DNA from 4 places in the Glaciecola sp. 2405UD65-10 genome. Region 3 is predicted to be linked to each of the others. Evidence: predicted binding sites of a transcription regulator. Region 3 holds the regulator's gene; each other region holds the start of a gene.
What was found. Region 3 encodes FNR, which switches genes on or off when oxygen is low (the NO sensors DNR and NnrR bind a similar motif). Its sites were predicted from a motif close to TTGATCTAGATCAA; they were not measured.
Positions count from the first base shown of each region.

Region 1: the regulator FNR is predicted to act here: its motif matches at 1,548-1,561, upstream of hemN (oxygen-independent coproporphyrinogen III oxidase).
Region 2: the regulator FNR is predicted to act here: its motif matches at 1,249-1,262, upstream of ACOI22_RS14565 (universal stress protein).
Region 4: the regulator FNR is predicted to act here: its motif matches at 1,802-1,815, upstream of ACOI22_RS12020 (OmpW family outer membrane protein).

Region 1 covers NZ_JBMEUF010000001.1:878,666-881,832, forward strand. The annotation lists gene ACOI22_RS04030 (acyl-CoA dehydrogenase family protein) at 1-756, opposite strand, end outside; gene ACOI22_RS04035 (histidine phosphatase family protein) at 778-1,446, opposite strand; gene hemN (oxygen-independent coproporphyrinogen III oxidase) at 1,651-3,003, shown strand; gene ACOI22_RS04045 (hypothetical protein) at 3,120-3,167, shown strand, end outside.
Region 2 covers NZ_JBMEUF010000002.1:554,494-557,660, forward strand. The annotation lists gene ACOI22_RS14555 (crotonase/enoyl-CoA hydratase family protein) at 1-662, opposite strand, end outside; gene ACOI22_RS14560 (VOC family protein) at 791-1,165, opposite strand; gene ACOI22_RS14565 (universal stress protein) at 1,346-1,780, shown strand; gene ACOI22_RS14570 (PAS domain S-box protein) at 1,777-3,167, opposite strand, start outside.
Region 3 covers NZ_JBMEUF010000001.1:549,596-552,762, reverse strand. The annotation lists gene ACOI22_RS02535 (heavy metal translocating P-type ATPase) at 1-127, shown strand, start outside; gene ccoS (cbb3-type cytochrome oxidase assembly protein CcoS) at 147-353, shown strand; gene ACOI22_RS02525 (sulfite exporter TauE/SafE family protein) at 346-1,014, shown strand; gene fnr (fumarate/nitrate reduction transcriptional regulator Fnr) at 1,044-1,778, shown strand; gene uspE (universal stress protein UspE) at 1,884-2,792, shown strand; gene ttcA (tRNA 2-thiocytidine(32) synthetase TtcA) at 2,869-3,167, shown strand, end outside.
Region 4 covers NZ_JBMEUF010000001.1:2,720,473-2,723,639, forward strand. The annotation lists gene ACOI22_RS12005 (topoisomerase DNA-binding C4 zinc finger domain-containing protein) at 1-221, shown strand, start outside; gene ACOI22_RS12010 (Sua5/YciO/YrdC/YwlC family protein) at 214-807, shown strand; gene hemF (oxygen-dependent coproporphyrinogen oxidase) at 804-1,766, shown strand; gene ACOI22_RS12020 (OmpW family outer membrane protein) at 1,923-2,573, shown strand; gene aroE (shikimate dehydrogenase) at 2,679-3,167, shown strand, end outside.

The DNA.
Region 1 (3,167 bases), 330 kb from region 3:
TTCAAAGCCACGCCCTTCGCCCAATAATAAGTTAGCTTTAGGTACGCGTACATTTTCAAATAACACTTCAGCGTGCCCAATAGGTTCATCTAAATATCCCATTGCCGACATAGGCCTAACGACCGTAACACCCTTAGTGTCAATTGGTACAAGAATTTGAGACTGCTGAGCATGACGCGGCGCACTGGTATCGGTTTTGCCCATAACAATAAGTATCTTACAATTATTGTTCATTGCACCACTGGTGTACCATTTACGTCCGTTGATGAGGTAACTGTCTCCATCATCAACAATACTCGTTTCAATGTTAGTTGCATCTGATGACGCTACATCAGGCTCTGTCATAGCAAACGCTGACCTAATTTTACCTTCTAACAAGGGAACTAGCCATTGCTCTTGCTGTTCTTTATTTCCATATTTAGACAACACTTCCATGTTGCCTGTATCTGGGGCACTGCAGTTGAACACCTCTGAGCTAAATAATACACGCCCCATTATTTCGCACAATGGCGCGTACTCTAGGTTGGTTAAACCTGCGCCATAAGGAAGATATTCTTCAGGTAAAAATAAATTCCATAAACCTTGCGCTTTCGCTTTTTCTTTCAAGGTTTCCATAAGCTCGGGGCTTTGCCACATATCGTCACTATTAGCGACAAGCGAATGATACTGCTCTTCAACGGGATAAATCTCTTTCTCCATAAATTGAGTGAGTTTATCCATGAGTGCTTGAGTTTTGGTGCTATGATCGAAGTTCATCACAGTCTCCTTGTTATGTAATTAACTATAGGTAATCTTAGACATATGCAAGGGCTTGTCCAAATGAGGAACGTTGTTAAAGCTGCTCAATTGAAATCCGCCTTTATTAAAATAAAATTGATTCACACTGGTATTCTTAATTTGTAAGTTAAAGTTTATTGCTTGCGCAACCGAACACTTTAGTAGCGTCATTAAGAAGATGGCCATCGCCCCGCCTGAAGTCACGACAAGTACATTTTTATGCGAGCTTTCTTGAATCATTTGTGCTGAATCTTTTACTCTGCCTACAAATTCAGCCCACGATTCTCCCTTGTAAGAGGGTAAATTCCCCTCGGACCAAGCCTGCATGGCATTTCGAAGCACTTTGTACCATTCGCTACGCGGCGCTTTTTCATCAGGTTTTTGCCTTGGAAAAATGCTTAAATAAGCGCGGACTATATTGTCAAAATCAAATTCGTTCCACCCCTCATCAATATGCGCGGAGCCAATTTGGGTACTAGCCAAAATTCCTTCTTTGGTTTGAATATGACGCTTCATACTTCCGGTTATGGTTGCATCAAATTGAATATCACGCTCTGAAAAGTAGTTTCCTAGTAATTTAGATTGTAAATGACCTAACTCACTTAAATTATCGTAGTCAGCTGCCCCGAATGAAGCTTGTGCGTGTCGAACTAAAAACAATTGGGCCATGCATTATTCCTTATTTTGTTAAAAATAGGTTAATGCTTTTGCATGAATAATGGTAATTGATTATGTTGATATAGTCCCATCAATCAGAAACATCGAAAACCTTAATGTAGATCAAAGTAGCTCGTAGTTTAGTTAGTTACACTTGCTCTACTTGTTTTAAGGTGATCTAACTATATGACCATATCTGACTATTTCGATAGCGCCATGTTAAATAAATATAATACCGCTGGCCCTAGATATACTTCCTACCCTACTGCGGTTTCTTTCAATTGCGATTATTCCGAGAGTGATTTTACTGGCAGTATTAAAAACATCGCACAATCTGCAGAATCAAAATCGCTTTCACTTTACTTGCATATCCCGTTTTGCCATTCGCTTTGCTATTACTGTGGCTGCAATAAAATTGTGACACGCAATAAAGACAAGATTGACACCTATTTAAAGTATTTAAAGAAAGAAATTAGCCACCGTTCAAAACAGTTTAAAGGTTTCACCGTTGATGCAATTCATTTTGGAGGAGGCACACCAAGCTTTCTTGAGCCTGAACAATTATTTCATTTAATGGTATTTATAGAGCAACAATTTAAGGTGGATAGTGCTTGTGAAAAAAGCATTGAAATAGACCCACGAGAACTTCCCGCTAACTATTTAAACGACTTATATGTTATGGGATTTACACGTATTAGCATTGGGGTTCAAGATGTAAACAAAGATGTCCAAGAAAAAATAAATCGAGTACAAAGTACCCAATTCATTAAATCTATTATTAAGCAGGCTAAAACCCTAGGGTTTCGTTCGGTCAACATAGATTTGATTTACGGGTTACCGGGGCAGAGTCAAACCACTCTATTAGACACGCTGCAAGAAGTTCAGCACATGGACCCTGACCGGATATCTTTGTTTAGCTACGCGCATATGCCACAGCTGTTTGCGGCGCAACGTAAAATAAAAGATGAATGGCTTCCAAAAGCAAATGAAAAGTTTGCCCTCTTTCAAACAGCTATTAACGAACTAGTAGCACAAGGTTACGTTTATATTGGCATGGACCACTTCGCTAAACCAAATGATAAATTAAGTGTTGCTGCAGAAAATAAAACCCTCGCGCGAAATTTCCAAGGTTATACCACTGATCAAGCAAGCACTCTTTTAGGCTTAGGCGTGTCATCTATTAGTAATTTGGGAAATTCCTATGCACAAAACTTTAAAAAGTTAAGTGAATATTACACGGCAATAGATAAAGAAACATCGGCGATAGAAAAAGGAGTGGTTTTAAATTCTGACGATATTATACACCGCGCATTAATCCATCAACTAATGTGTAACTTTTTTGTGGATAAAGCGCAATTTTCAGAAAAATATAAACTTGATTTTGATGACTATTTTGCAAAAAGTCTTTGCCAACTGGGGCCATACATTGATGACAATTTAATAAGCAACAATGTAGGGAATTTAACCATTCACCCCCGAGGGCGCTTGTTAGTCCGTAATATTTGCATGAATTTCGATCAATACATTCAAGAGCCCATGCATCAAGTGAGATACTCTAGAGTGATTTAAAATACGTCAACCGAATCAGTCTTTACTGTTGTTTTTATCAGACAGACTTATTTAAGGTGCAGTGAAACTATATACCGCGTCACATGCAGCTTTATTAATATGAGGGGTTTATTTTAATGCTTAATCAAACAAATAATGTGATTAAATACACTGGCAAGAAGCGC
Region 2 (3,167 bases), on a different contig from region 3:
ATTGCGTCATCAAGAATGCGCAATAATTCAGCGCGCGACTTAAGTTTTGTTTCGTAATGAGCGCGCATATCAAGTTTTGTCATGGCTTGCGCTATATATTGTACCGTTGCTTCAAATTCTTGCGGGCTAACAATTTTGTCAAGAAACCCAGCCATTACCGCATCTTCAGGATTAACCATTTCGGCAAGAATCACTGAACGATTAAAAAATACAGGGGCTAAACGCCCTCTTGCCAGTTCAACACCGGCATGGTGCATGCTCATACCAATGGCGACTTCATTTAGGCCTATCTTGAAATCACCTTCAACGCCAATGCGGTAGTCTGCACTTAGTAATAAAAAAGCGCCTTTTGCTACCGCGTGGCCCGAACACGCCGCTAGTACAGGAAAAGGAAATGACAATAAGCGGCGTGATAACTTTGAACCCTTTTCAACTAAAGCCATTGCTGACTCCATACTTTCGCGCATAACGCTTAAGTCAAAACCGCCAGAAAACATGCCGGTTTGACCGGTTAGCACAACCACTGCTTTATTTTCTTCGGCTTGATCAAGGGCGCTGTTAAGCTCATCAACAACTTGGTGCGATATTGCATTTACCTTGCCATTGTTAATCGTAATGGTAGCAACCTTGTTGCTAATGTTAGTGCTAACTAATGTGCTCAAAATGTCTCTCCTTTAATTGTGGGAAGCCTATGCTACGTAAATTATAGGCAATCATATATGAATATATAAAATCAACGAGAAGCTAAACACCAATCATCATTTTTTATATGTAATCACAGCCTATTTTATTATGCTTCTGGTGCTTCAACTTGTTCCCACAATTCAATTTTGATGTTATTTGGGTCTAATATCCAAGCAAATTTTCCATAGCCTTCATCGACCATATCGAGAATTTCAACATCACGGCTTTTAAGCACTTCTACAAAACCCTCAAGGTCATCAACTCTTAGGTTAATCATAAAGTTAGCCGTACTCGGTTGCATATATTTACTATCTTTAAAATGACTTATTAACGAATACGGTGACTTTCCTTTTTCTAAAGACCAATCAAATTGCGGGCCGTATTCACCGCCTATGCCTAATTTCTCTAAGTACCAGCGTTTGGTTTCTTCTGGGTCGTGGGCAACGTAAAATACACCACCTAATCCGGTTATTTGAGCCATAGTTATGTCCTTTTGTTAGTAAGCGTTTGTGTCGTTAATACAGCGCTCTATTGTAGAAACAAGAGCTGCAAGTGTAATTTAAATTGATCTGGCGCAAGCATAGCACTAAATGCCCCTTGCTATTCCTTGGGTAAGTCCTACACTAATAATGTACGAATTAACCAAGTAGAAGGTAACACTATGAGCAATTACAATCATGTATTAGTCGCTATAGATTTTGATGCCGAATATGAAAAGGTCATTCAAAAAGCACTAGAAGTTGCACCATCGCCTGAACATATAAGTTTAATTTACGTAATTTTACCCTCGGTCTATATTCAGCCTTATCTATACGGCATGCCGACTGATCTTATAAGTGACAAAGAACGCATTGTCAGTGCAAAAGCGCGCCTTGAAGAAGTGGCCGGAAAGTTTGGCTTACAAGTAAGCAACACCCATGTTGAATGCGGTGATGTAGCTGACGAAATCCATAATTTTGCGAATGACAAAAACGTTGATTTAATTGTTCTTGGCACACATGGCCGAAGCGGCATTAAATTATTGCTAGGCTCTACCGCAAATGCAGTTTTACATGGTGTTAAGCAAGATGTTCTTGCTGTGCGCATGCACGACTAAACTGGCACTTTTTCAACAGCAGTATTAGCTAAAGGCAAATAAAAGTAAAACTCCGCACCTGGCAAGGTGGTTTTTAAGTAATGTATAGAACCACCATGCTCTTCAATTATGCTTTTCGAAATAGATAAGCCTACGCCCATACCTTGCTCTTTAGTGCTGTTGAAAGGGGTGAACAGAGTACCCTCCGCTTTTTTAGATAAGCCGCAACCACTATCAATAACCGATATTTTTACGTACTTCGCTTCCTCGCATTGGCAACTTAGTAAAATACTGTTGCCATGTTCAAGTGCTACTGCCTGCATTGCCTCCATGGCATTACGCAATAAATTAAGTATAACTTGTTGTATTTGTACGGAATCTACATATATTTTGGCTTTTGAGTCGTGTTGCTGCACTTTCACGATAATATCTCGTTGCCGTGCTTCGGTTGCTGCTAAATAAACAACATCTTTTATAAGCGAGCCGCACTCTACCACTTCTTTGCTGCGAACACCGTGTTTCGACATGGCATTCATTCGTTCAAGTACTTCTATGGCTTGTAAAGCATGTTGATTAATTTTATCTAAAACGCCGGGTAAACCATTTGGCTCCCCTTTACTGCCCACCACTCTACCGTGCTCTGAGAGCCCTGAAATGGCAGTGAGGGGCTGGTTTATTTCTTGCGCTATCCCCGCCGTCATTTCACTTAGAAGATTCAGGCGCACCGCATGCGCCATTTCTTCAATGTGTTGCTTTGACTTTTCTAGCGCATTACGCTGTTCAGTATTGTCTCGGATTAAGCCCACAAACATCATTTCATCTTGTGACTGAATTTCACTCACCGACAAATGAATGGGAAACTCGCTACCGTCTTTGCGTTTCCCCACCAATTCACGACCTTTGCCAATAATTGTTTTAGTTTGCGTTTGCTTAAAATTGTCTAAAAAGGTGTTATGCATTTTTGCGTGATGCTCAGGCATTAACATACTCACATTTCGCTGAATGACTTCTTTTAGTTGGTATCCAAACATATTTTCAGCCGCATTATTAAAGCTTTGTATTGCCCCATCTTTATCAATAGTGATTACCGCATCAACTACTGAGTTAACAATAGCATCAGCAAACTCATGGCTAGTTAATAAGGCTTGCTCAGTTTGTTTAATGCTACTGATGTCAGTAATAAAGCCTTCGATTAAAGTTTCTTCAGTAGCGTTTGGGTTAGCCGCTTCGCCTCGTTCCCATACATGGCGAACCGTGCTATCTGGCAGAATAATACGGTATTCAAGCTCGAAGAATGTTTGTTCTGCAATTGCCTTGTCAACAACACTTACAACACGCTTAAGGTCGCTAGGATGAATCAAGTTTCCCCACAAAACCTCATGAGACTCAAAAGCTTGCCTTGACCAAC
Region 3 (3,167 bases):
CTTATCGTATAATGTATTGGTATTGCCATTTGCTGTTATGGGCCTTTTAACGCCTTGGCAAGCAGCTTTGGGAATGTCTTTAAGTTCTATCATTGTAGTGTATAACTCTACTCGTCTATTGCGCTAGTTAACAAGAAGAAAAAGTAATGAGTATAATTTATGTGTTGATTCCACTAGCCATTATAATAGTTGCTATAGCTATAGCGGTATTTTTCTGGGCGGTTAAATCGAATCAATTTGATGATTTAGAAAGACAGGGCTACAGTATTTTATTTGATGATGACCTTAAAGAAAGCCCTACGCCAGAAACAGACAAACTAGAAGAAAATAGTAGTACTCACAAAAGTGATTGAATTTAGTTACGTATCTGCTTTTCTAGTTGGCTTAGCTGGCGGTGTACACTGCATAGGAATGTGTGGCGGCATTGCTGGCGCATTTACCTTTGCCATACCTAAAGGAGCGTCTCAATCCCCTTATTTGCTAGCGTATAACGTGGGTCGCATTTTAGCCTACTCAATTGCAGGCGGTATTACTGGTTATTTAGGCAGTATTTTTAGTAATTCATTAGCATCGGGCTTAGCCATCTTGCAAGTGTTAAGCATTGGTTTTTTATTATTATTAGCCCTTTACATTAGCGACCTATACAAGGGCTTATCTGCTCTTGAAAAAGCCGGCGGAACACTTTGGAGAAAGGTTGCGCCATTAGGCAAAAAGTTAATTCCATTTAAGAGCCCTTTTCATACCATTGCTTATGGTTTTATTTGGGGATGGCTACCATGCGGTTTAGTTTACTCGGCTTTATCGTGGAGTTTAGCTTCTGGCAATGCAATACAAGGCGCGCTATTTATGTTTAGTTTTGGCTTGGGTACCTTGCCAGCACTGCTTGCATCTAGCGTGGGTGCAAGTTTCCTATTGCCTCTTTTGCAACATAAACGAACGCGCCAAATAATCGCATTATTGCTATTTGTTTTTGCAATGTTTTTGACCTTTAGTCTATTTGGTAGTATAAATTAGCTTGGATTTTATTATATGAAAGAGTCTTCATGAGCAAAGGAACCGAACTATCTATACACTGCCAAAGCTGCAGTTTTAGCCATTTATGTTTACCGGTTAGCCTAAGCAAGAACGAACTTGAGTCATTAGACGATATTATTGAACGTAAACGCCCTCTTCATAAACATGATAAGTTAGTGAATGCAGGTGATAAATTCACCTCATTGTTTGCGGTTCGTTCAGGTTCTTTTAAGTCTTATATTAGCGACAAAGACGGCGTTGAACAGGTCATTGGCTTTCATTTTCCTGGCGATATTATAGGCTTTGATGCCCTGCGAGACGACGTACATCAAAGCTATTCTCAAGCATTAGAAACAGCAATGGTTTGCGAGCTTCCTTACGAAACGCTTGAGCAAGTTTCAAATGATTACCCCAAGCTTAGACAACAAATTATGCGTTTTATGAGCGCTGAAATTAAGAACGATCATGACCTAATGATGTTGTTAAGCAAAAGAAGCGCTGAAGAACGCTTATTGCATTTTTTGAATCATTTGTCAGAGCGCTTTGATGAAAGAGGTTATTCTTCGAAGCAATTTAACTTGTCAATGACAAGAAACGAAATTGGCAATTATTTAGGTTTAACGGTTGAAACTATTTCTAGATTGCTGACTCGCTTTCAAAAAGAAGGCTTGATTGGCGTTGAAGGGAAGTTAATCACTATTTTAGACTTTGATGCAGTTCAGCAACGTATTCCTGAAAATGAATTATCGGTTAGAGCTATTTAACAAATCTATTTATTACCTTTCTTATTGATCTCAAACAAAGTGGTTGAATGCATTATTTAAGCACTTTGTTTATATTTACTATGAATATAAAACTGGAGATCAAACATGTCTGCCTACCAAAAGATATTAGTCGTTATTAACCCTCACTCTGATAATCAGGACGCATTATATCGCGGCGTCTTTTTAGCAGAAAAGTTTAACTGCCAATTAGTGTTAGCTAGCGCTGTTTACGACAGCAGTTATGACATGCCTAAATTATTGAATTCAAACCAGCGTGAACTTCTAAAACAACGAGTGCTTGATGCTCAACATGAACGCTTACAAGAGTATGCCAGTCCATTTTCTCAATTAAGCAATGTACTATACAAAGTTGTATGGCATAAACACTTTCACAGAGGCATAGTTAAATTAGCCAAAACAGAAAATGTAGACTTGATCATAAAAGCCGCCAAGAATCACGATAAGTTATCACAACGTTTATTCACACCCAGTGATTGGCATATATTACGGCACAGTCATGCTAACGTGCTTATGGTTAAACATCATGAGATGCCTGAGGGCGGTAATATTGTTTGCGCAATAAGTTTAGAAGATAAAGACGAGCAACATGAATGTTTAAGTGATGAGGTTAGCTTAGCTGCAAACGCTTTTGCCAAAGTAATGGCCGGGCAGCTTTGTATAAGCAACTCATTTATAGGCGCGCCTGTTCACATAAGTATTGAAGTTCCGCAGTTTGATCCCCAAACCTACAACAGCAATGTTGAGCTCAGACGCAAAAATTTGATAAACAAACTATGCGATAAACATGCATTAAATAATACAAAACATTACGTTATGGAAGGTTTACCTGAAGATACTATCCCTCAACTATGTTCACAGCTTAACGCTGAGCTATTAGTATTGGGTTCAGTTGGACGAAAAGGCATAAAAGCAGCATTATTAGGTAATACCGCTGAACACATTATTGATAAAATAGGATGCGACACTTTGGTGGTTAAACCTAAAACCCCATAGATGTAAGCCTTTAAGATGGTAATAGCGAGGCAAGGTGCGGTATAATTGCCTCGTTTTTATTAATCATGTGTAAACTATGTCAGCCAAATCAAAATCCACTTACAATTTCAATAAACTACAAAAGCGTATACGACGCGAAACAGGCAAAGCCATCATCGACTTCAATATGATTGAAGATGGTGACAAAATAATGGTTTGTTTATCAGGCGGTAAAGATAGCTATACCATGCTTGATGTACTAATGTATTTTCAACGAATAGCCCCTATTCACTTTTCAATTATTGCGGTGAATTTAGACCAAAAGCAACCTGGCTTTCCTGAACACGTTCTGCCCAATTATTTAGATGCCCTTAATGTTGAATACAAAATTGTAGA
Region 4 (3,167 bases), 2.2 Mb from region 3:
GTAAAAGCGGGCAATTAAGCAAAAAGCAAAATAGATTTGGCAAATTTTTCTATGCCTGTAACAATTACCCCAAATGTAAGTATGTGTTGAATCATGAACCTATAGCACGCACTTGCCCACAATGCAGTTTTCCTATTATGTTTGTTAAAACAAAAGGAGAGCGTAAGTATGTATGTGCCAATGAAGCATGTGCACATGTAGTAGATGAATCTAATGAGTAAAGAAAACAACACACTAACGCAAAAAGCTCTACGTTCTATTGTATCTCAATATGAGCATGGCCAAGTATTTGCGTATCCTACCGAGGCCGTATTTGGATTAGGTTGCGATCCTCTAAATGAAAAAGCAGTTCGCAGTATTCTTGGGCTTAAAGAACGGCCAGAAGAAAAAGGGTTAATTGTTATTGCTAGCAAGGTTGAGCAGATTTTACCCTACGTAGATTTAAACCAATTGCCACAGGGTGTGCATTCAAAAATTATGGCGAGTTGGCCAGGCCCGGTTACGTGGTTGCTTCCTAAATCGGCGCACACACCCAACTGGGTTAGCGGTGCATCAAATATGGTGGCCATAAGAGTCAGTAGCCATCCGGTTGTTAAGGCTATTTGCAATGCGCTTGACAAACCAATGGTATCAACCAGTGCTAATCCTGCAGGAAAAGAGCCCGCTAAATCTATAAATGAAGTACAACAATATTTTAAACACGCTATTGCAAATAAGATGCTCACATTAATAGAGGGCAATTTAGGCGAGCAAAGCTCGCCAAGTAAAATTTATCATAGCTTAACCATGGAAACGATTCGTTCATGAACACCGAAAACGCGCCTGATGTAAATGATATTCAGGCTCACGATACCGTGACGCAAGACCACATTAATAAAGTAAAAAACTATTTGTTAAGCTTGCAAGACAACATTTGCCAAACCTTATCGCTAGTTGACGGTGGTGGCAGCTTTATTGAAGACTCATGGGATCGAGAAGAGGGCGGTGGCGGCCGCTCACGAGTATTGAAAGACGGTAACGTAATTGAGCAAGGCGGCGTAAATTTCTCGCATGTATTTGGAGCACAAATGCCCGCATCAGCAACCGCTGCTCGTCCAGAGTTGGCGGGACGTAGTTTCCAAGCCATGGGGGTATCGTTAGTTATTCACCCTAAAAACCCATTTGTGCCTACCTCGCATGCTAATGTGCGCTTTTTCATTGCAGTGAAAGAGGGTGAAGCGCCTATTTGGTGGTTTGGTGGCGGTTTTGATTTAACGCCTTCTTACGTATTTACCGAAGATGCAAAACACTGGCATCAGGTGGCTAATGATATTTGTGCGCCCTTTGGTGAAGACGTTTACCCCACTTATAAAAAGTGGTGCGATGATTATTTTTACCTAAAGCACCGTAACGAAACCAGGGGCGTAGGTGGTTTATTCTTTGATGATTTAAACCAATGGGGCTTTGAGAAGTCCTTTGCGTTTATGCAAAGTGTTGGTAACGGTTATTTAGATGCTTATGTACCTATTGTTGAAAAACGAAAAAGTAGCAGCTTCTCTGAACGCGAAAGGCAATTTCAGTTGTATCGCCGCGGCCGCTATGTAGAATTTAACTTAGTTTACGATCGCGGCACTTTATTTGGCTTACAAACGGGCGGACGCACAGAATCTATTTTAATGTCTATGCCGCCATTAACGCGGTGGGAGTATAATTACCAACCATCACCTGAATCCCCTGAGGGTAAAATTCAACAATACTTACAAGCAATAGACTGGTTAGCCTTGTAAGAAAAGCCTTTGTGTAAAAGCGCGTAGCGACTTAGTTGATCTGCATCAATTAAACGCGCCAGATCGCTCAGGGTGGTTTCAAAACATTAATCTAGATCAATGTTCTTTTGCCAATCCTCTTTATGATGTGTCTTATTCAATTAGGAGAGACACACAATGAAAAAATCAATTATTACCTTAGCGGTTCTTGCTACATTATCTAGCGCAGGCGCATTTGCAGCTGACGCAGGCGATATGATACTTCGCGCAGGTCTAACTACAGTTGCACCTGATGAAACCAGCTCAAATGTTACCTTAGACGGCGCAGCAACAGGTTTATTTTTAAACGTAGACAACAACACGCAGCTAGGGCTTAATTTCGCTTACTTCCTTACAGATAATATAAATATTGAAGTATTAGCTGCCACACCATTTACACACGATATGGGGATTGATGGTGTAGGTCCTTTAGGTAGCACTAAGCATTTACCGCCTACGGTAACGGCGAATTACTATTTTGCTGACGCCTCTTCAGCTTTTCAACCTTATGCAGGTGTTGGTTTAAACTACACAATTTTCTTTGATGAAGAATTTACTGCTGCTAATAAAGAAGCCGGATTCAGTGATTTAGATGCGGATGCTTCATTTGGCTTGTCTGCGCAAGTTGGGTTTGACTACAACATTGACAAAGAGTGGTTAGTGAACGCATCTGTACGTTATATTGATATTAGCACTGATGCTAGCTTCAAGCTTAATGGCGCTGACGGTGCCGTTACCCTTGATATTGACCCATGGGTATATACCGTTTCTGTTGGTTATAAATTCTAAAATACAGTTTGTGTTGTGAAGTAGCCTCGTAGTCATAATAACGGGGCTTTTTTATGCGAGTAAATTAGGTATGATGTGGGCAATTCTAATTTTTGAGTAAGCTTTTTGACGTCATCTATTTTTAAAGCCTGTGTGTTCGGCAATCCAATTGAGCAAAGTAAATCTCCCATTATTCATGCATCCTTTGCTAAACAGTTTGGTATTGAGCTTGAATATACTAGGCGCTTTGCCGAGCCTGATGGCTTTGTTGATTCGGTCAATGCATTTTTTGATGACCCTTTGTGTAAAGGCGCGAATGTGACGATGCCATTTAAGCATGACGCATGTGCGTGGGTTGATTCTTTATCACCACAAGCTGCCCATGCAGGTGCCGTAAACACTATTATACGTAAAGGCGACAAATTTGTAGGAGATAACACCGACGGCTACGGCCTTGTGACTGATCTTCAGCAACATAAGGTGTGCTTACAAAACAAACGTCTTTTGTTGATTGGTGCCGGTGGCGCGGCAAAAGGTGCCATCCCTGCCTTAGTTGATGCGGGCGTTTCAAGCGTGTGTATATATAATAGAAGTATCGATAAAGCCCAAGCGCTA